DNA from 3 places in the Plantactinospora veratri genome. Region 3 is predicted to be linked to each of the others. Evidence: predicted binding sites of a transcription regulator. Region 3 holds the regulator's gene; each other region holds the start of a gene.
The links. The regulator HrcA, encoded in region 3, represses chaperone genes, less so after heat shock. The targets are predictions, from matches to a motif close to GGTTNGCACNCTCNNNNNGAGNGTGCNAACC.
Positions count from the first base shown of each region.

Region 1: the regulator HrcA is predicted to act here: its motif matches at 3,245-3,275, upstream of groL (chaperonin GroEL).
Region 2: the regulator HrcA is predicted to act here: its motif matches at 1,780-1,810, upstream of groL (chaperonin GroEL).

Region 1 is NZ_JAZGQL010000028.1:3,605-10,932, forward strand. Features, by position in the region: gene V1634_RS28065 (GAF and ANTAR domain-containing protein) at 352-1,095, shown strand; gene V1634_RS28070 (GAF and ANTAR domain-containing protein) at 1,189-1,917, shown strand; gene V1634_RS28075 (lipopolysaccharide assembly protein LapA domain-containing protein) at 2,157-2,504, shown strand; gene V1634_RS28080 (DUF5994 family protein) at 2,640-3,191, shown strand; gene groL (chaperonin GroEL) at 3,371-4,942, shown strand; gene V1634_RS28090 (BON domain-containing protein) at 5,024-5,416, opposite strand; gene V1634_RS28095 (LapA family protein) at 5,507-5,884, opposite strand; gene V1634_RS28100 (hypothetical protein) at 6,419-6,589, shown strand; gene V1634_RS28105 (glycosyltransferase family 4 protein) at 6,586-7,328, shown strand, end outside.
Region 2 is NZ_JAZGQL010000001.1:475,534-482,861, forward strand. Features, by position in the region: gene groL (chaperonin GroEL) at 1-1,532, opposite strand, end outside; gene V1634_RS02155 (cold-shock protein) at 2,492-2,695, opposite strand; gene V1634_RS02160 (GNAT family N-acetyltransferase) at 3,203-3,649, shown strand; gene paaN (phenylacetic acid degradation protein PaaN) at 3,735-5,408, opposite strand; gene V1634_RS02170 (GNAT family N-acetyltransferase) at 5,473-6,489, opposite strand; gene thrC (threonine synthase) at 6,901-7,328, opposite strand, start outside.
Region 3 is NZ_JAZGQL010000029.1:61,584-68,911, forward strand. Features, by position in the region: gene V1634_RS29235 (phytanoyl-CoA dioxygenase family protein) at 1-715, opposite strand, end outside; gene V1634_RS29240 (hypothetical protein) at 966-1,826, opposite strand; gene V1634_RS29245 (enoyl-CoA hydratase-related protein) at 1,915-2,700, opposite strand; gene hemW (radical SAM family heme chaperone HemW) at 2,718-3,941, shown strand; gene V1634_RS29255 (DUF4870 domain-containing protein) at 4,018-4,713, opposite strand; gene hrcA (heat-inducible transcriptional repressor HrcA) at 5,057-6,079, shown strand; gene dnaJ (molecular chaperone DnaJ) at 6,146-7,282, shown strand.

The sequences.
Region 1 (7,328 bases), on a different contig from region 3:
TCGGTGTGGTGGGGCGGGTCCTGCGGATCACTCTACGCCCCCACCGGTTGGATAAGACCGGCCCGGCGCGGCCTGGTCGTACCGTCACCACCGCGACGCGGCGCGGGAACGTGCGACACGAGCGCGGCGACCGGGCGGGGCCCCGGCTGTCCGGCGTAGGCTGGCCGGTGACAAGCCGCCATGCAGCGAGTCGCGTTCGACCCGGTCCCCGTCCTACGTCACCTGCCCGTCGCGGCCCTGGCGAACCGTTCGGGGTATCGGAGGCGCCTTCGTGGATTCACCTCTGGTACCGCTGCGCCTGCCGTTCCACCAGCCGGCTGCGGGCGAAGACCGTCCGGCTGGGGCGGTGCGATGACCGCCGATCGCCGGACGCGGTTGTGGAGCCTGGTCGTCGAACACGTCCAGGGCCGTCCGGTCGCGGTCGAACATGTCTGCGCGGCGGTGATGTCGGCCACCAGGGTGGACGGCGCGACCGTCACGGTGCTCGGCACCGGCTTCCGCGAGACGGTGTACGCCAGCGACGACGTCGCGTCGGACCTGGCGGAGCTGACCATGACGCTCGGTGAGGGGCCGGCCGCCGATGCCGTGGCCGGCGCCCCGGAGCTGGTCGCCGACCTGACGGCCCCGGAGTGCCTGGTCCGCTGGCCGGTGTTCGCACCGGCGGCGTTGCGGACCGGGGTGCGTGCGGTGTTCGCGCTGCCGCTGCGGGTCGGTGCGGCCCGGATCGGTGTCCTGGATCTCTACCGTGCCCGACCCGGTCTCCTGGGCCGTGAGCAACTGGCCGACGCGCTGATGCTCGCGGACGCCGCCTGCGCGCTGCTGCTCGACGCGGCGCAGCACGATCGGCCGCGTCCGGGCGGACGCTGGCCCGAGCGGGCTGGGCTGCACCACCCCGAGGTACACCAGGCCACGGGAATGGTCACCGTGCAACTGGGGGTGAGCGCGGCGGTGGCCCTCATCCGGCTGCGCGCCTACGCGTACTCCCACGACCGGCGACTGCGGGACGTCGCCAGCGACGTGGTCGCCCGGCGCCTCCGCTTCAGCCCCGGCCCCGACCTCGGCTCCGACGAGGGCGGGGACCTCACTGGCCGCTGAGTCTCGGGACCGGGCATGTTCGTATCAGGTTCGTCGGGGTCGTGGCAGCCGGCTGCCGGGCGGCAGGTCTACGCTGTGTCGAGGGAGAGTGAGATGGCCGAGATCCAGCTGACCAATGTGTTCGTCGAGTTGGCCGACACTCTCGTCGACGAGTTCGACGTGATCGACTTCATGCACGTGTTGACCGAGCGGTGTGTGCAGCTTCTGGGTGTCTCGGCGGCCGGGCTGTTGCTGACCGACCAGCAGGGCACGCTGCAGGTCGTGGCGGCCTCGTCCGAACGGACCCGACTGCTGGAGCTGTTCCAATTGCAGACCGACCAGGGCCCGTGCGTGGACTGCTTCCGTACCGGCCGACCCGTGTCGGTCGCCGACCTCGGCACCGCCGGCCGCTGGCCGCGCTTCGCCGCAGCCGCCGCCGAGGTCGGTTACGCCTGCGTACACGCCCTGCCGATGCGCCTGCGTACGGAGGTCATCGGTGCCCTGAACCTGTTCGACACCCAGCCGGGCGCGCTCGGTAAGGAAAAGCTGCGTATCGCCCAGGCCCTGGCCGACGTGGCCACTATCGGCCTGCTGCAGCAACGCGCCATCCAACGCCGCGACACCCTCACCGAACAGTTGCAAACCGCGCTGAACAGCCGCGTTCTGATCGAACAGGCCAAGGGCGTCCTGGCCGAACGCCTCCAGCTCGACATGGCCGAAGCCTTCACCCTGCTTCGCAACGGCGCCCGGAGCCGAAACCGGCGGCTGTCCGATCTCGCCCAGGCCGTCGTCGACGGAACCGAACAGATCCCACCGACGACGGTCACCGGCCCGCGCCGGTGACACCCCTCGGCGGATCGACAGCCACGGCCCATGCCGAAGGCAGCGATGTCGCGGACACTCGGCGGAGGTGGTCGTAGCGGGCAGCCGGGCGAACCGCCCTGGGCCCTCCTCCCCGACCCCCGGTCGAGGCAACTCGGCGTGCCGGGCCGAACAGGCGTACGATGGGGTCATCCCGGAAGCGACGACATCCCAGCCTTGAGGTGCCCGCCATACCGGCCCCACCCCCAGAGGGGGATGTCATGTCCAACCATTTCCGCACCACCCCGGGCACGCCGATCGATTCGGCCACCACGGCATCGCCGAAGCCCTCAGCCGTACCGTCGCCGACGCCGACCCGGATGCCGCACACCCGCACCGGCGCTGCCTGGTTCGGGATCTGCGCCGCCGCGCTCATCTGCGTGGTGCTCATCGTCTTCATGCTGCAGAACACCCGCAGCGTCGAGGTCACCTTCCTGTGGATGCACGGCACTCTGCCGTTGGCCCTGGCCCTGCTGATCGCCGGTGTCGGCGTCGCGATCCTGACCATGGTGGTCGGCGCCGCCCGCATCACCCAACTGCGCAGACTGGCCCGCCGCCAGCGTCACTGATCCGCGTTCCACACCCACGACCCCGCTGGCGCGGTCCGCGACCGCGCCAGCAAGTTCGACGCCTCGGCCTGCCATTCTCCCGACCGCAGTCTCTCGCCGGATCCCGAACGCGGCGACGGGCGGAAGGAACTTGCCATGACACACGCCGCTGCTGCCAGCCGCGCGACGACGATCTCGCCGACGCCGCCGTCGACCCCACGACTGCGGATGGAGCCCACCGGCTCCCGCCGTACCCTCCTGGACGGCGGTTGGTGGCCTCGCTCGACCGACCCCGTCGCGGAACTGCCGGGTCTCGTCCTGGCCATCGACAAACTCCGCGGACCCGTCACCAGGCTCGTCCTCGCCGCCGGTGGCTGGGACACCCATCCCCACCGGCTGGGGGTGGCCGACCGGGTCCTCCGGCTGGGCTACTTCAGCAGCCAGCCCGTCAGCCTACTCACCGCGCTGTGCGACAACGGTGACCGCGTCGACCTGCTGATCGTCCCGCCGGAGACCGCGAGCAACACCGCCGACGCGGCGATGGTCCTCGCCGCAGTCACCAGCAACCAGGTGCACCCTCAACACATCTTGCTCGCCGTCACCACGTCCACTCCCCGTGCGGTCGATGACGCTTCCGAAGCCGTCTGGGAGGACGAAGGCGGTCAGCCGGGTCTCGCGCCGCCCCGGGTCCTGTCGGATGCGCGGTAGGGGCGGCGGGAGGACGTTGTGCTTGCACTCTCGGGTGGCGAGTGCTAGACCGTAGTTAGCACTCGCACTTCGTGAGTGCCAGCCGAATGGGATGAGCCCTTTGTGGGCGTGCGCGATGTGTTCGTCGCAGGTCGGTCCGAGCAGTGCTGAACGTCGGCACGACAGGTAGAGGACGACAGATGGCCAAGTTGATCGTATTCGGTGAAGACGCCCGTCGCGGCCTGGAACGCGGCATGAACATGCTCGCCGACACGGTGAAGGTGACGCTCGGCCCGAAGGGCCGCAACGTCGTGCTGGGGCACGGATGGGGTGCGCCGACCATCACCAACGACGGCGTGAGCATCGCCAAGGAAATCGAACTCGACGACCCGTACGTGAAGCTCGGTGCCGAGTTGGTCAAGGAGGTCGCGAAGAAGACCGACGACGTGGCCGGTGACGGCACGACGACGGCCACCGTCCTGGCCCAGGCGCTGGTGCGGGAAGGACTACGCAACGTGGCCGCCGGAGCGAACCCGGTCGCACTCAAGCGCGGCATCGAACAGGCCGTGGTCGCGGTGACCGAGGCGCTGCACCGCCAGGCCCAGGAGGTCGAGACCAGGGCGCAGATCGCGGCCACGGCGTCCATCTCCGCCGCCGACCCCGTCGTCGGTGAACTCGTCGCCGAAGCGATGGACAAGGTCGGCAAGGAAGGCGTCATCACCGTCGAGGAGGGCAACACCTTCGGCCTGGAACTGGAGTTCACCGAGGGCATCCGCTTCGACAAGGGCTGCATCTCGCCGTACTTCGTCACCGACACCGAACGGATGGAAGCCGTTCTCGACGACCCGTACCTGCTCATCGTCGAGAACAAGATCTCGAACCTGACCGACCTCCTCCCGATCCTGGAACAGGTCATGCACGCGGGCAAGCCGCTGGCCATCATCGCCGACGACGTCGAGGCCGAGGCCCTCACCACCCTTGTCGTCAACACGGTCCGCGGCACACTCACCTCGGTGGCGGTCAAGGCGCCCGGTTTCGGTGACCGCCGCACGGCCATGCTGGCCGACCTCGCCGTCATCACCGGCGCTCAGGTCGTCAGCGACGCCGCCGGTCACACACTGGGAAACGTGACCCTCGACATGCTCGGCCGGGCCCGCAGGGTGGTCGCCACCCTGGACGAGACCACCGTCATCGACGGCGCGGGTGACCTCGACCAGATCGCCGGACGCGTCGCCCAACTCCGCTCCGAGATCCAGCACAGCGAATCCGACTACGACCGGGAGAAGCTACAGGAACGGCTGGCCGCCCTGGCCGGCGGCATCGCGGTGATCAAAGTCGGTGCGGCCACCGAGGTGGAACTCAAGGAGCGGAAGCACCGCATCGAGGACGCCGTCCGCAACGCCAGGGCAGCCATCGAAGAGGGCCTGCTCCCCGGCGGTGGCGTGGCGTTGGCCAACGCCGCGGCCACCGCGTTCGACAAGCTCGACCTCGCCGGTGACGAGGCCACCGGCGCGAACATCGTACGGGTCGCGCTCACCGCGCCGCTGAAGCAGATCGCCAGCAACGCCGGCCACGAGGGAGCGGTGGTGGCAGAGAGAGTCAACTCGCTTCCACCCGGCCAGGGCCTCGACGCCGCCACGGGCCAGTATGTCGACATGGTCAAGGCCGGCATCGTCGAACCCGCCAAGGTGACCCGTTCGGCATTGCAGAACGCTGCCTCGATTGCCGCACTCTTCCTGAGCACCGAGGTACTCATCGTCGACAAGCCGTAGCCGGACGGCGCCCCGGGTCGCCGGTAAACGGAACGACGCAGATCGACCCGGCCGTCTCGGGACGGCCGGGTCGATCTGAGATCAGGCGGTGACAGTGAGCTGGTTCCTGACGCTGGTGACACCGGCACCCGACCACGCCACGTTCTCGGCCTGACGGCGTTCGGCGCACGAGCGTACAGCGCCGCGCAGCGTTACCTCGGTGCCGTTGACCTCCGCCTCGACCTGCTCGGCATCGAGCTGGGCGTTGCGCCGGATCGCCGAGCCGATCGCCGCTTTCAGGTCGTCGGAAGCCGATGCGGTCGCCGTCAGCCTGATGGTGTTGCTGACCGCGGTGACGCCCTTGAGATACATGACCGTGCGTGCGGCGGCCTCCCGCTCGTAGTGGCGGGCGACGGTGCCAGAGCGGGTGACCACACGATTGCGGACCCCGACCGTGACGGCGCCGGAGGGTACGTCGACCGCCCAGCCGAGCATCCTGACCCTCCGGCCACCAATATGCCACCGCATTTGGTGCATATTCAAATATATCTCGAGCTTCATTCGAAACTGCGGGCTTTTAGTATGCTACGCAGTCCTGTCCTGCGTGTCGTCGTTCGCCACCTGAGTGTCCGACGGCGGCGGCGTCCGGGACGCGATTCGCCGATGGGTCGCCGGCACCCTGGTGTAGACGAGAACGGGCACGGCCACCAGCAGCACCCCGAACGCCGTGGCTATCAGCAGCGCGATTCCCGTGGGGAGTTGTCCATGCGCTCCCAGGAAATGCACGTCGGACGGTTGGCCGTTTTGCAGGATGATGATCAGCGACAGCAGCATCGTCGCGGAGGCGGCGAGCGCGACCCACAGACTGGTGCTGCGGGCAAATTCCGTCGCACGGAACTCGCCGTTGGTCCTACGGCGGTTCCCCGCGGGAACGGACCGCGCCGGGCTGACAAATCGTGTCATTGCTAAACCTTATCTCGCCGGAGGTACGCGGAGTCCGTAAGACCTGAGGTGCCCGGGTCCAAAGACGTGGCCAGCCTAGGGCCGAGCCGGGTTCCCGGTAGGACCGGGATGTCGGATTTGGTCGCCGGCCGGAGAAAGGACCGGCGACTGGTTGCGCCCGGCGTGTCCCGGAAATACGCGCCCGGGCAAGGCGTCGTCGCGCCGGAGTGGTGGAATCGCCGGTACGGCCGGCGCGGGAGTACGGGGCGTGGCGGGCACGCCGCCGTCCTCGGGTGAACGCAGACCGCCGTCCGAGCGCGGCAAGGCGTAGTGTTCGGATTCACCCGGGCTGACGCGTCCGCTCCACTCCGGCTCGCACCGGCACCGTCAGTCGCCTCGAGACCGCCGGAAGGCCGATCAGGAACGGCCGACGGACATCGAGGGTCGCCACGATCACGTTCCAGGCCGGCGGGCGGGTGCCGTCGGCAATCGTTCGGGCGCGATAGGAGAAGAACCTACGGCGACCCGGCTGAATTCGTACGCGAGGAGAAGCGGATGGCGATTGACGACGACAGAACCGTCGAATTGTTGCGTGGTCGTGGTCACCAGGTCAGGGCCGACCGGATCGACGGCGAGCTGCCGGACCGGATCGACGGCGTCTGTCACGCGAGCCCGCTGCCGACCGGCCTCGACCCCGCCGGCCTGGCCGATCGCGCATCGCGGTGAGGGTGGCCATGCTGGGATCGGTGGCGTGGCGCACGCCTCCACACCATTACGGGCCGTGGGAGCAGGTGACCGGCCTGCTCGCTGACGGTCTGGTTGCCCGGGGTGCGGATGTGACACTCTTCGCCACCTTGGACTCGGTCACCTCCGCCCGGCTGGACGGGGTGTGTCCGCGGGGGTACGCGGACGATCCGGCCGTCGACGGGCGGGTGGCGGAGGCGATGCACGTCGCGCACGCGCTGGCGCGGTCCGCCGAGTTCGACCTGGTGCACAACCACCTCGACTGGCTACCGCTGGCCTTTGCCGAGCACTGCCGCGCCCCGCTGGTCACCACGATCCACGGTTTCTCGGATTCGGCGATCCTGCCCGCGTACGCGAGGGCCCGGTCGGCCTATGTGTCCATCTCCGACGCCGACCGGGTCGCCGGGCTCGACTACGTCGCCACCGTCTATCACGGAGTCGACCTCGACGGCTTGCCGTTCGCGGCCGACGGGGGGACGGGACTGATCGTGTTCGGCCGGATCCACCCCGACAAGGGCACCCACATCGCGATCGAGATCGCCCGGCGGGCCGGCCGGCCGCTGGCCATCTGCGGAATAGTCCAGGACGAGCGGTACTTCGCCGAGGAGGTGGCCCCGCACATCGACGGCGAGCACGTCGTCTTCCACGGCCCGGTCGGTCCGCGTCGCCGCGGCGAACTCCTCGGCGCCAGCGCGGCGCTGCTGCACCCGATCGCCTTCGA
Region 2 (7,328 bases), on a different contig from region 3:
AGGGCCGCGATCGACGACGCGTTCTGCAGCGCCGAGCGGGTCACCTTGGCCGGGTCGATGATGCCGGCCTGGAGCAGGTCGACGTACTCACCGTTGGCCGCGTTGAGGCCGTGCCCGGCGTCCAGGTTGCGAACCTTCTCGACCACGACGCCGCCCTCAAGGCCGGCGTTGACGGCGATCTGCCGCAGCGGGGCGTCCAGCGCGATCTTGACGATCTGCGCGCCGGTCGCCTCGTCGCCGGTCAGGTCCAGCTTGTCGAAGGCGGTCTTGCCGGCCTGGACCAGCGCGACACCACCACCGGGGACGATGCCCTCCTCGACGGCGGCCTTCGCGTTGCGCACCGCGTCCTCGATGCGGTGCTTGCGCTCCTTCAGCTCGACCTCGGTGGCCGCGCCGACCTTGATCACCGCAACACCGCCGGCCAGCTTGGCCAGGCGCTCCTGCAGCTTCTCACGGTCGTAGTCGGAGTCGCTCTTCTCGATCTCGGCGCGGATCTGGTTGACCCGACCGTTGATCTGGTCGGCGTCACCGGCACCGTCGACGATGGTGGTCTCGTCCTTGGTCACCACGACCTTGCGGGCCCGGCCCAGCATGTCGAGGCCGACGGCGTCCAGCTTGAGGCCGACCTCCTCGCTGATCGGCTGCCCGCCGGTCAGGATGGCGATGTCGCCCAGCATGGCCTTGCGGCGGTCACCGAAGCCCGGCGCCTTGACGGCGACGGACTTGAAGGTGCCCCGGACCTTGTTGACCACCAGGGTCGCCAGGGCCTCGCCCTCGACGTCCTCGGCGATGATGGCCAGCGGCTTACCCGACTGCATGACCTTCTCGAGGATCGGCAGCAGGTCCTTGACCGTCGAGATCTTGCTGTTGACGATCAGGATGTACGGGTCGTCGAGCACGGCCTCCATCCGGTCGGGGTCGGTCATGAAGTACCCCGAGATGTAGCCCTTGTCGAAGCGCATGCCCTCGGTCAGCTCAAGCTCGAGCCCGAAGGTGTTGCTCTCCTCGACGGTGATGACGCCTTCCTTGCCGACCTTGTCCATCGCCTCGGCGATGATCTCGCCGACGCTGGTGTCACCAGCGGAGATGGACGCGGTGGAGGCGATCTGCTCCTTGGTCTCGACGTCCTTGGCGAGCTTGCTCAGCTCCTCCGAGACGTTCGCGACGGCGGCCTCGATGCCCCGCTTCAGGGCCATCGGGTTGGCACCGGCCGCGACGTTGCGCAGGCCCTCACGGACCAGCGCCTGGGCGAGGACGGTCGCCGTCGTCGTGCCGTCACCGGCAACGTCGTCGGTCTTCTTGGCGACCTCCTTGACCAGCTCCGCACCGATCTTCTCGTACGGGTCCTCGAGCTCGATCTCCTTGGCGATGCTCACACCATCGTTGGTGATGGTGGGGGCGCCCCACTTCTTCTCGAGCACGACGTTGCGGCCCTTCGGGCCCAGCGTCACCTTTACGGCGTCGGCGAGGGTGTTCATGCCCCGCTCAAGGCCGCGGCGCGCCTCCTCGTCGAACGCGATCATCTTGGCCATACGGCGTTGTCCTCCTGGACACTCACGGCCGCCGGAGCCTTGCCGACCCCGACCTGCCGCCTGATTACGCACCTTCGGACGTCACTACGGCACTGGCGGACGGGGCCGCCGGCACCCGCAGGGTGCCTCCGTGCTCCGTCGCGCTGTGCGACAGTGACGTCCGCCGGCCGGGCCGGACAGCCCGCGACGACCGGCCATGTGCCGCGCACCCGCTCCCGGGCCCGCGACCGTGGCCCTACCGCCCCGACCTTGGCACTCACGGTGTGCGAGTGCCAAACACTTGTTTAGCACTCTCCCCTGCCGAGTGCAAGCGAGTGAGCGGGTCGGACCGAGTCGTGGTACCGGTCGGCGGCGCCCGGAGTACGTCGGACGGCTGGTACCCGAACCGGAGCGGAACGGCAGCCGAACCAGCGGTGCCCGACCCGACCACCCTCGCGCCCGGGAACGCCACCACGAGTCCGGGCGGCGTCGCCCTGCCGGTCGCGCCAGGCTGCCGTCTGCCGGCCCCGAAATGCGCGGTTGTCGCAATCGGGAAAGTCCCGCCGGGCGCGGTCGAGTCGCCCCGATCGGGAAGACGGCCCCGTTGCGGACCTCAGACCCGGACCCGTTCCCGGACCTCACACCGGCGGGACGACGGATTCGTCTCGGCAACACCGAGAGACCCTCCGGGAGAAATCGGCAGAGGGCGCGGTCGGCCGCCACACGTGGCGCTTCGCGCCGCGCGACCGGCAGGAGTACCCGCCGGTCGGCACCCCGATCCAGTCAGCGCCCGAAAAGGCCGAACAAGCACGGGGACTCGGCACGGTGACCCGACGGGCCGCAGACCGCGATCGCCAATAGGGCATCGAACGGTGGGGGTCCGGAGCGGGCCGGAAACGGTCCCGGCCACGGCATGTCGGCGGCCGGGTGGTGCGGAACGGGAAGGAGCCCGAGGAGCGGCGGGCCGGCGGCCCGGCAGCTCAGGCGATGACCCGGACCTTTTCCGCCTGCGGGCCCTTCTGCCCCTGGGCGATCTCGAACTCGACGCGCTGACCGTCGTCGAGCGCCTTGTAGCCGTCCATCTCGATCGCGGAGAAGTGGACGAAGACGTCCTGCCCACCATCGACCGCGATGAAGCCGTAGCCCTTTTCGCTGTTGAACCACTTCACGGTGCCCTGCGCCACGGTGCACTTCCTTACTTCGGTCGCGTCGGAGCTGCCCGAGCTCCGGCGACGCCGTATGCCTGCCGGGGCCGCCGAGTCGCTTTACCCGAAATGGATCATGCAATTGAACGGATCCAACGAATCGAGCGGCCGAACCCGCACCGTACACCAAGGTCGGGTAGCAGCGCACTAGGCCAAAACGGTCACCAGGCGGGCAACCGGACGGTGATTTTCCCGCCTCTCAGCCATTGGCGACCGTCGCTGCCCAGGTCAACCCGTCCGCACCGAAGCGGGCGGCGGCCCCGTCACCCGCCGAAACTGGTCCCCGTACGGCGTGCGACGATGGCCGGCGTGCCGGCTTCCATCCCGCAGACCACCACCGGGCCGCGGTCCGCGCACTCCACCGACCGCCCCGGAGCGACCGCACCGGACCGGGGCACCCGGACGACCGATTCCGGTCGCCGGCCAGCCGTCGACGTCCCACCGGTCCGCCGGGTACGCCCCGGCGACGCCGCCCGGGTCCGGGCGATCCGCCTGGAGATGCTCGCGGACTCGCCGCTGGCCTTCCTCGAGACGCTCGCCGACGCGGCGGCCCGGCCACACTCCGAGTACGCGGCCCGGATCGCCGGGATGTCGACCGGGTACCGGACGGCGGCCTTCGTCGCCGAGGTCGACGGCCGGGTCGTCGGGCACGCCGGGGGGCAGGCCGCACCCGGCCAGCCGGACCTCACCGTGGTCTTCGCCGTCTACCTCAGCCCGGCCTGGCGGGGCAGCGGCCTGCTGGCCTCCCTGGTCGAGGCGGTGGCCGACTGGTCGAGGGCGGCCGGCCGGCCGGAACTGCTGCTGGAGGTGGTGGTCGGCAACGACCGAGCGGTACGGGCGTACCAGCGGCTGGGCTTCGTCGACACGGGGGTACGGGTCGCGCACCCGACCATCCCGACGCTGCGCGAGCTACAGATGCGCCGGACCGCCTGAGCCGCGCCGCCACCCCGCCCACCTGCCGGTTAGGAAGGGCCCCTTCTTCTACCGAAAGCGATAAGAGGGGGCCCTTCCTTACACCTCAGTTGTGGCGGCGGGCCTGCACCACCCGGAACCGGTTGGCGACGTAGGCGCCGTCGGTCAACGCGGCGTTCGCCGCCGGGTTGGCACCGCTGCCGTGGAAGTCCGAGAACGCCGCCGACTGGTTGACGAAGACGCCACCGGTGAGGTTGCAGGAGAGGTGCACCCCGGTCTCGATCGCCGCGATCTCGGCCGCGTCCAGCACGGCGTTGTCGGTGGAGTAGACCGAGGCGGTCAGCGCGCCCCGCTCGCCGACGGTCTGCCGCAGGATCGCCAGGCTGTGCGGGGTGGAGTCGGTGGCGATCACGAACGAGATCGGCCCGAACCACTCCCGCCCGTACGTGCCGACCTCGTCGGCACCGAGCTTCGCGATCAGCGGCGTACGCACCACCGCACCCGGATAGTTGGGGTGCTCGACCGGGCGGGACGGCAACACCGGCTCGCCGACCCCGGCGACCTCGTCGAGTCGGGCCAGTACCCCGTCGTTGACGATCGCGCCGGTCAACTCGACGGCCCGGGCCGGGTCGCCGGTGAGCTTGCCGACCACCCCGGCGATGCCGGCGGCGACCTCGTCGACGCTCTTGTGCCCCTGGTCGGTCTCGATCCCGTCCCGGGGCACCAGGATGTTCTGCGGGGTGGTGCACATCTGTCCGCTGTAGAGGACCAGCGAGAAGCCGATGTTGCGGCACATCCCGGCGAAGTCGTCGGTCGAGTCGACCACGATGGCGTTGACACCGGCCTTCTCGGTGTAGACGGCCGCCTGCCGGGCGTTCGCCTCCAGCCAGTCGCCGTACTCGGTGGAGCCGGTGAAGTCGACGATCCGGACCTCGGGGCGGAGCGCCAGGGTGGAGGCCAGCTTCTCGCCCGGCGCTTCGGGGGCGAGCAGGATCAGGTTGGGGTCGAAGCCCGCCTCGGCCAGCACCTCGCGGGCGTACCGGACGGTGACGGCGAGTGGCAGCACGGCCCGGGGGTGCGGCTTGACCACCACCGGGTTGCCGGTGACCAGCGAGGCGAAGAGTCCGGGGTAGGTGTTCCAGGTCGGGAAGGTGTTGCAGCCGATCGCCAGCGCCACCCCGCGCGGCACCACGTGGAAGTTCTTGGTCATCCGCAGCGGGTCGCCCTTGCCGGCCGGCTTCTCCCAGGCCGCCGTCGCCGGGTGCCGGGTCATCTCCCGGTACGCGTAGGCGAGCGCCTCCAGCGCCCGGTCCAGCGCGTGCGCGCCGCCGGCCTGGAAGGCCATCACGAACGCCTGCCCGGTGGTCGCGTGCACCGCGTTGGCCAGCTCGAAGACGTGGGCGTGCAGCCGGGCGAGGATCTCCAGGCAGACCCCGACCCGGGTCTGCGGCCCGGCGTCCCGCCAGGCCGGCAGCGCGGTCGCGGCGGCGGCGAGCAGCACCTCGGAGTCGGCGTGCGGGTAGCTCACCCCGAGGTCGATGCCGAACGGGCTCGCCTCGGTGGCCACCCAGTCGCCGGTGCCGGGCTGGTCGAGCGGGAACTTGCCGCCCAGGTACGCCCGGAACGCCGCCTCGCCCTCGGCGGCGGCGGTCTCGCCGTAGACCCGGGGGCTGGGCGACTCGGGGTACGCGGACCAGTAGGAGCGTTCGGTGATCGCGGTGAGCGCCCGTTCCAGGGTGTCGGTGTGCCGGGCGAAGAAGGGGTGCGGGGTCTCCGTCATCCCGCCATCATGCCGCACCGGCCCGGCCGGTCCCAGCCTCCGCACCCGGGGCGGGCGCCGCTGGTCAGAGGGTTACCTGCCAGGTGTTGAGCCCGGCGACCGCCCGGAAGCCCAGCGCCTCGTTGATCGAGATCATGTAGTCGTTCGACGCCGCGTTGTAGGTGTCGACGACCCGCAGCGCCGGCTCGTGCTCCCGGATGTGCCGCAGGTTGTCGACCTTGATCACGGTGCCCAGGCGGTGTCCCCGGTGCGCCGGCTCGACCAGGGTGATCTGCTGGAAGGCGTGCCAGTCGCAGCTGGTGTTCATGCCGATCCCGGTCCAGGCCACCAACCGGCCGGTGGCGTCGTGCCGGGCACCGCTGTTGTACCAGTACTGGCCGCGCTCGTGGTACGCCTCCTCCATCTCGCGCAGCCGGCCCACGTCCGGCCGGGCCGCCTCCCAGGTCAGGTCGCCGAGCGGCGCGTCGCTGATCAGGCGGCTGTCGAGGTAGGCGACGTCCTCGGCGTACTCGTCGGGGGTGGCGCCGCGCCAACGCACGATCGAGTAGCCCTCGGCCCGGGCCAGTCCCTCGGTCAGCAGCCGGTCGAGTTCGGTCTCGTCGAGTGTGGTCAGGTCGAGCCGGCGGCGTATGTCGGCCAGCGCCGGTTTGGCACCCATCGCGGCGGCGAAGGCGTCGCCCGGTGTCGTCGGCGCGGCCTCGGGGCTCATGTTCGCCACCTCGCCGATGATCCGCTTGCGGCCCTCCTGGCGGACCAGCCGCACCGCCTGCTCGTAGAGCGCCCGGCCGACGCCCCGGCGGCGGTACTCCGGGTGGACGGCGAGCACCAGCCCGGCGTTCTCCAGGTTCTCCCGCTGGGGCAGCGAGACTGCCAGGTAGCCGACGGCCACCCCGTCGAGATAACCCAGCGCGTGCCGGTCCTCGTCACCCGGCCACGGTCGCCGGAGCGCGGCGAAGAAGCGCTGCCGGGACAGCGTCGGCACGTCGGGCTGGTCGACGGTGCGCGCGGAGGACTCGATCTCGTACGCCCGCTCGGTGGCGGCGACGTCGGCGACATCCAGTGGGGTGACCACGGTATCCATGCTCTGCAGAGTGCCGCTTACACGAAAGGGGCGCGACCGAATATCGAGGAACCGTCACCCGGATCGGCGGATTCGCGTTGAGCCGAAGGGCGGGCGACGACGTCGGCCCGACCGGGCGAGAGAGTTTGGTCGGGAGGACGCCCGCACAACGCCTCCGGCGCTGGGTCGTAAGAGCTTTGAAAGTCTACGGCGGTGCGTCCTCCCGCACGGAGCATCTTGCGACGTGCAGATGCAGTCGTCAAGTCCCCTTCCGCGTGTTTTCGTTACGGGCGGCAAAACAGCAGCTACGCACCGCATCCGTACCGCCGGGTCCGGGTCTCCGCCGATGGAACCGAACGATTCCACCTGCAAGTTGCACGTGCATCTGCCCGGGCACGGTTCGGGCAGATCCAAAAAATTCTTCCGGAAAATTCAGCCGAGCAGACCCGCGTCGCGGGCCGCCCGCAGCGACGGCTTGACCCGGTACGTCGGACCGACCTGTGCCGCCACCGCGTCCAGGGTCTTGAGACCCTCGCCGGTGTTGTAGACGACCGTCTCGGCATCCGGGTCCAGCCGGCCGCTCGCCACCAGCTTGCCGAGTACGGCCACGGTCACCCCGCCGGCCGTCTCGGCGAAGACGCCGGTGGTCCGGGCCAACTGCCGGATGGCGGCGCGGATCTCGTCGTCGTCGGCGTAGTCCATCCAGCCACCGGTACGGCGCACCGCCTCCAGGGCGTAGAACCCGGCGGCCGGGTCGCCGATGTTGAGCGACTTGGCGATCCCGGTCGGCCGGACCGGGGTGATCACGTCGGTGTCGCCGTGCAGCGCGACCGCGATCGGGTTGCAGCCGGCCGACTGGG
Region 3 (7,328 bases):
GCAGCTCGTCCAGCGGGCGGATCCACCGGTAGGTGTAGCCCACGAAGAGCATCTTCCGGGTGATGGTGGAGAGGTTGGTGGACCGGGAGTGCCACTGCCGCCGGTCGAAGATGAAGGCGTCGCCGGGGTTGGCCGTGATCTCCACGGTCCCCTCCGGGTCCGGGTTGTGCACCGTCAGGTCGGCCGGACGCGGCAGCGAGTTCCACAGGTGGCTGCCCGGGATGACCTTGGTGGCACCCCGGCCCTTCTCCGAGAGATCGGAGAGCACGTACGCGACCTTGAGCGAGAACATCGGCCGGGGCAGGTTCGGATCCATCGTCTCCGGGTCCGAGTTCTGCCGGTAGCCGTCCTGGTGCCAGCCCCAGTACGGCTTCTCCGGCTCCAGGGCCGGCGGGGTGACGTCCAGGTGGTTGTGGTGGGTGTAGATGTTCCAGCCCGCGAGGCCCCACATGTAGGGGAACGCGATCGGGTGGGTGAGCAGCTGGCCGAAGAGCTCGTCCCGCTCCAGGAAACCCAGCAGGTGCAGGGTGCCGTCCTTGGTGGTGTTGCCCTTCGCCTTCTCCTCGGCGTAGACCCGGTCGACCGCCGCCTCCAGGGCCGCGCGGTGGTCCTCGGTCAGGACGTTGCGGAGCAACAGGAAGCCCTGCTCGTGGAACTCCTTGCGATCCGTGTCACTGATCGGCTCGTAGCCAGTGCGGCCGCCGTAGTCGAACACCGCGTCCCCTCCCCATAGGGTGAAACTCTTTCTGAGCACAGGCTGCCGATCGTAACTCCCTCCGCAAGGCCTGCACCCCGGCGCTCGGCCGTCCGATCGGCGCCGGCCATCCGGGGGTACGGAGGGCAGCCGGCCTTTGACACACCGCAACAAATCAGTCGAAAAATGAGGCAGCCTGTGCCGATCTGACCGTTTGTGCAATCACTGCCAGTTAGTGATCGTTCCGGGAAGCAACAGAATCGGCCGCGGATCAGTCGGTGAAGACCTCGGCGACCACCTGGTGCGGCGTCGGCGGTACGCCCTTGACCGGCGTCCAGGTGCCGCCGTCCGCCGTCCACTGGAGGTCGCCGAAGCGCACCGTCTTCACCCCGTGGTCGTCGGCGTGCGACACCAGCCAGTGCGCGTAACGCCACCCCACCTGCGGATCCGTCGTCGGCACGGCCAGACCGGTCAACTCGGCCGGTACCGAGGTCTCCAGCCGGCCCCAGTCCAGCTTCAGCCCGGCGGTCAGTGCCACCGCTGCCGCGTTACCGCGCATCGCCGGCTCCCGGCCCACCGTGCAGGCCACCGCGCCGGTGGCGTTGCCCAGCAGTGCCCGGGTCAGCACCTCGGACTCGTCCGCCCACTGCTGGTAGGCGTTGGGGAAGGCCGACCGCTGCACCCGCTGCGCCGCGACCGTGACCTCCATCTGCTCCCAGCCGCGGACCTTCTTCAGCGCGTTGTAGAACTTGGTCGCGGCGTAGCGCGGATCCCGGATCTGCTCCGGCGTGCCCCAGCCCTGACTGGGCCGCTGCTGGAAGAGCCCGACCGAGTCCCGGTCACCGCCGGCCAGGTTGCGCAGCCGGGACTCCTGGAACGCCGTCGCCAGGGCCACCACCACGGCCCGCTCCGGCATCTTGCGCCGGATGCCCACCGCGGCGATGGTGGCGGCGTTCGCCATCTGCTCGGCGTTCAACGCGACCCGGCCGTCCGCCTCGACCACGCAGCCGGGGGCGGCGCTGGGTAACGGCAGCTTGTGCCCGAACTCCCGGGCACCCAGGTAGACGCCGAAACCGGCAACCGCCGCGAGCGCCACGCCCGCCGCCACCACGGCCCGAGTCCGCACCGCCACCCCCTGCCCGATAGTCGGACACAGCCTACTTCGACCGCCCAAATTCCGGACCGGATCACGGTCGGGTCAGGGGCCGGCCGGGCCCGAGTCAGCTACCGGGTACCCAGCGGGCCGGCCGTTTCTCCCCGAACGCCGCGACACCCTCGCGCCCCTCCTCGGAGTGGAAGTACCGCACCGAGAGGTCGCGCAGCCGCGCCAGCTCGGCCCGGAAGCTCTCCGTCGAGCCGCGCCGGAGCAGTTCCTTCGCCCCGGCCAGCGCGCCGGGCGCGCCCCGGACCAGCGCCAGGCAGTACGAGGCGACCGTCTCGTCCAGCGCCTCGGCCGAGGTCACCGTGGTGACCAGCCCGATCTCGGCCGCCCGGCGGCCGTCGAAGGTGTCCCCGGTCAGATACAGCTCGGCGGCGGCCCGTGGTTGCAGCCGGGGCAGCACGGTCGCCGAGATCACCGCCGGGATCACCCCGAGCCGTACCTCGGTGAACGCGAAGGTGGCCTCCTGGGCGCAGATCGCGATGTCGGCCGCCGCGATCAGGCCGAGGCCACCGGCCCGGGCCGGCCCGCCGATCCGGGCCACCACCGGCTTCGGGCACTCCCAGATCGCCGCCAGCACGTCACCGAGCATCGCCACCGGCACCGTGCCCTCGCGGTACGCCGCCGCCGTCTCCTTCAGGTCCGCACCCGAGCTGAAGACCGGCCCGGTGTGCGAGAGCACCACCACCCGGACGTCGTCGTCGGCCGCCGCCGCGCCCAGCGCGTCGAGCAGTTGACCGAGCAGGGCGCTGGAGAGCGCGTTGCGGTTGCGCGGGCTGTCCAGGGTGAGAGTTGTCACTCCGTGCGTGGTAGACACCCGGACGAGCGGATCAGGGGCTGAGGTCATGCCGGCACACTAGTCCCATGCCTGGAGTGCTCCCAGCGGGCGAGCCCGTACCCGTCGACGGGGCGCTGCCCGACGCCGCCCTGGCCACGATGGGTGACCGTGGCTTCGGCGTCTACGTCCACGTGCCGTTCTGCGCCAGCCGCTGCGGCTACTGCGACTTCAACACCTACACCGCGACCGAACTCGGCGGTTCGGCGGGCCGGGACGGCTACGCCGACCAGGTACTCGCCGAACTGCGCCTGGCCCACCGGGTGCTGGCCGACCGGCCGCCGGCCCGGGTCGACACGGTCTTCGTCGGCGGCGGCACCCCCACCCTGCTGCCCCCGGACGACCTGGCCCGGATCCTCGACGGCATCGACCGGACCTGGGGGCTGGCCGCCGACGCCGAGGTCAGCACGGAGGCGAATCCGGAGTCGGTGACCCGGGACTCGCTGAAGGCGCTTCGGGCGGCCGGTTACACCCGGATCTCCCTGGGCATGCAGTCGGCCGCCCCACCGGTGCTGGCGATCCTGGACCGCCGGCACACCGCCGGCCGGGCGACCGAGGCCGCGCGGGAGGCCCGGGAGGTCGGCTTCGACCACGTCAACCTGGACCTGATCTACGGAACGCCGGGGGAGCGGGCGGAGGACTTCGCGGCGTCGCTTCAGGCGGTGCTGGCCGCCGGGGTCGACCACGTCAGCGCGTACGCCCTGATCGTCGAGGACGGCACCCGGCTGGCCGCCCGGATGCGGCGCGGCGAGCTGGCGTACCCGGACGACGACGTGGCGGCGGACCGCTACCTGGCCGCCGAGGCGGCGCTCTCCGAGGCGGGCTTCTCCTGGTACGAGGTCTCCAACTGGGCCCGTACGCCGGCCGCGGCCTGCCGGCACAACCTGCTCTACTGGACCGGCGGCGACTGGTGGGGTCTCGGCCCCGGCGCGCACAGCCACGTCGGCGGGGTCCGCTGGTGGAACGTCAAGCACCCGTCGAGTTACGCGGGCCGGCTGGCGGCGGGGCACTCCCCGGGGCAGGCCCGGGAGGTGCTGTCGACCGGGGAGCGGCGGGTGGAGGAGGTGCTGCTCGGGCTCCGGCTCGCCGCCGGGCTGCCGCTGTCGATCCTCGACGACGCCGGTCGGGCGGGTGCGGACCGGGCCCGCGAGACCGGGCTGCTGGACGGGGCGGCGTACGACGCGGGGCGGGCCGTGCTCACCCTGCGCGGCCGGCTGCTGGCCGACGCGGTGGTCCGGGACCTGCTGCCCTGACCCGATCCGCCGCGACCCCGGACGGCACGATGGCCCGCGCCGGATCCGGCACGGGCCATCGCAGAGGCGCTGGGTCTTACTTGATCATGCGGATGGTCATCGGGTACCGGTACAGCACACCCTCGTTGGCCTTCATGCCGGCGATGACCGAGAAGACCAGCACAATCACCCAGGCGACCAGCGGCAGGAAGAACAGCACGAGGGTGCACATCCCGACGATGAGCGAGACGATCGAGATGATGCCCCAGGTGATCTGGAAGTTGAGCGCCTCGACCGCGTGCGCGCGTACGGTCGGCGACTCGTTGCCCTTGGCCAGCAGCGCGACGAGCGAGGCGATGAAGCCGACCAGGATGCCGCCGAAGTGCGCGATCAGGGCCCAGGTCTTCTCGTCGCTGTTGGCGTAGCCGGACGGTGCCGGGGCGCCGTACGGGTTGCCCGGCGGCGGGTAGCCGCCCGGCGGCGGGTAGCCGGCACCGGGGTACCCGCCCGGGGGCTGACCACCGGGGGGCGGGTAGCCGCCACCGGGGGGCGGGTAGCCGCCGGCCGGCGGGTAGCCGCCACCGGGCGGGGGATAACCGCCACCCGAGGTCGGATAGGTCCCGCCACCTGAGGTCGGATAGGTCCCGCCACCCGACGTCGGGTACGTCCCGCCACCGGAAGTCGGGTACGTCCCGGCGCCCGAGGTCGGCGGGGGCGTGCCGGGCGCACCGTACTGGGGTGCGGCGGGCGGGGGGTATCCCTCGCCTGGTGTCGGGTATTGGCCCGGATTCATCGGGGTGGTCGGGTCCTGGGGCGGACCGCCGTATTCTCCGGGAGGGCGAGGCGGTTCAGTCATGGGGGTCACGGTAGGACTCCCGATCAACCAGCGCCAGCCGCCCCCCGAATTGAATCTGGACAATGCCCGACCGTACCTGCCAGGTCCACCGGGGTAGGGTGTGCTGGCAAGCCTGTTGTCCAGGTTCGGATATCCCCTCCAAACGATCATCGCGCCGGGTACGCCTTGGTCGTAGACTGGCACTCGCTACAGTCGAGTGCCAGGGCGGACCTGGCCCGACCGTCGTGGTCGCCCCGGTCGTTTCGCCCAACCGGGGCCGGGACGTCGCAGGGAGGTGAGGATGGGTCTCGACGACCGCAAGCTCGACGTGCTGCGCGCGATCGTGGAGGACTACGTCGCCACCCAGGAACCGGTCGGCAGCAAGGCCCTGGTCGAGCGGCACCAACTCGGGGTCTCCCCGGCCACCGTCCGCAACGACATGGCCGTCCTCGAGGAGGAGGGCTACATCCGGCAGCCGCACACCAGCGCCGGCCGGGTGCCCACCGACCGTGGTTACCGGCTCTTCGTGGACCGGCTCTCCCGGGTCAAGCCGCTCACTCCGGCCGAGCGCCGGGCGATCGAGCGGTTCATGGTCGGCGCGGTGGACCTCGACGACGTGGTGCACCGTACGGTCCGGCTGCTCGCCCAGCTCACCCGGCAGGTGGCCGTGGTGCAGTACCCGAGCCTGGCCCGCTCCGCCGTCCGGCACCTGGAGCTGGTGCCGATCTCCACCACCCGGCTGATGCTGGTCATGATCGCCGACACCGGTCGGGTGGAGCAGCGGCTGGTCGAGCTGCCCATCCCGATCACCGCCGACGACGTGACGGACCTGCGCCGGCTGGTCAACGAGCGGCTCGGCGGCAAGAAGCTGGCCGACACCCCGCCGCTGGTCCAGGCGCTGGTCGACGAGGTGCCCCCGGGGCTCTCCCCGGCGATGACCACGCTCGCCACGGTGCTGCTGGAGACCCTGGTCGAGCGGCACGAGGAGCGGATCGTGATGGCCGGCACCGCCAACCTGACCCGGGGCGGACTGCTCGACTTCCAGGGTTCACTGCGACCGATCCTCGAGGCGCTCGAGGAGGAGGTCGTCCTGCTCAAGCTGATCGGCGAGGTGGAGCCGAACACCCTCCAGGTGCGCATCGGCGACGAGAACGAGATCGACAATCTGCGGGCCACCTCGGTGGTCAGCACCGGATACGGTCCGGGTACGACCATCGTCGGCGGACTCGGCGTGTTGGGGCCCACCCGGATGGACTACCCGGGCACCATCGCCACGGTGCGGGCCGTGGCACGCTACGTCGGCGACGTGCTGGCGCAGAACTGACCACCAAGCTCACCCCTGACGACCGGCGGACGGTAACGCGAGACAGACATGAGGACACGGAACGCAGTGGCCAAGGACTACTACGGGATTCTCGGCGTCAGCCGGGACGCCTCCGACGACGACATCAAGCGCGCCTACCGCAAGCTGGCGCGGCAGTACCACCCGGACGTCAATCCGGATCCGGAGGCACACGAGAAGTTCAAGGACATCAACGCCGCGTACGAAGTCCTCTCGGACGACCAGAAGCGGCAGATCGTCGACCTCGGCGGCGACCCGCTCGCCCCCGGTGGCGGGCCCGGGGCCGGACCGGGCGGTGCCGGCGGGCCGTTCGTCGGCTTCCAGGACATCATGGACGCCTTCTTCGGTGCGGCGGGTGGCTCCCGGGGGCCGCGTCCGCGTACCCGGCCGGGTGCCGACGCCATCCTGCGACTCGAACTCGACCTGCACGAGACCGCCTTCGGGGTGGAGGCACCGATCGCGGTGGACACCGCCGTGCTCTGCACCACCTGCACGGGGGCGGGCACGGCGCCCGGCACCCACCTGGCCACCTGCGAGGCGTGCGGCGGGCGGGGCGAGGTGCAGTCGGTGCAGCGCACCTTCCTCGGCCAGGTCGTCTCGTCCCGGCCGTGCACCGTCTGCCAGGGGTACGGCACGGTGATCCCGCACCCCTGCCCGACCTGCGCCGGGGACGGCCGGGTGCGTACCCGCCGCTCGCTGACCGTCAAGATCCCGGCCGGGGTCGAGGACGGCATGCGGATCCGGCTCGCCCAGCAGGGCGAGGTCGGCCCCGGTGGCGGTACGGCCGGCGACCTCTACGTCGAGATCCACGAGCGTCCGCACGACGTCTACTCCCGCAAGGGCGACGACCTGCACTGCCGGGTGACCGTGCCGATGACCGCCGCCGCACTCGGTACCCGGCTGACCATCAAGACGCTGGACAGCGAGGAGCCGGTCGACGTCAAGCCGGGCACCCAGCCGGGCTCGACGCTGCGGCTGCGGGCCCGAGGAGTGCCCCACCTGCGCGGTACCGGCCGGGGCGACCTCTACGTGCACCTCGACGTGCGTACCCCGACCAAGCTCGACGCCGAGCAGGAGCGGATGCTGCGCGAGTTCGCCAAGACCCGGGGCGAGGAGGTCGCCGAGCTGACCAAGCAGGGCGGCTTCTTCTCCCGGATGCGCGACGCCTTCAACGGCCACGCCTGACCGGTACGCCCGACGGGCGCGTCGTGCGGGCGGGGGGCCCGGGCGG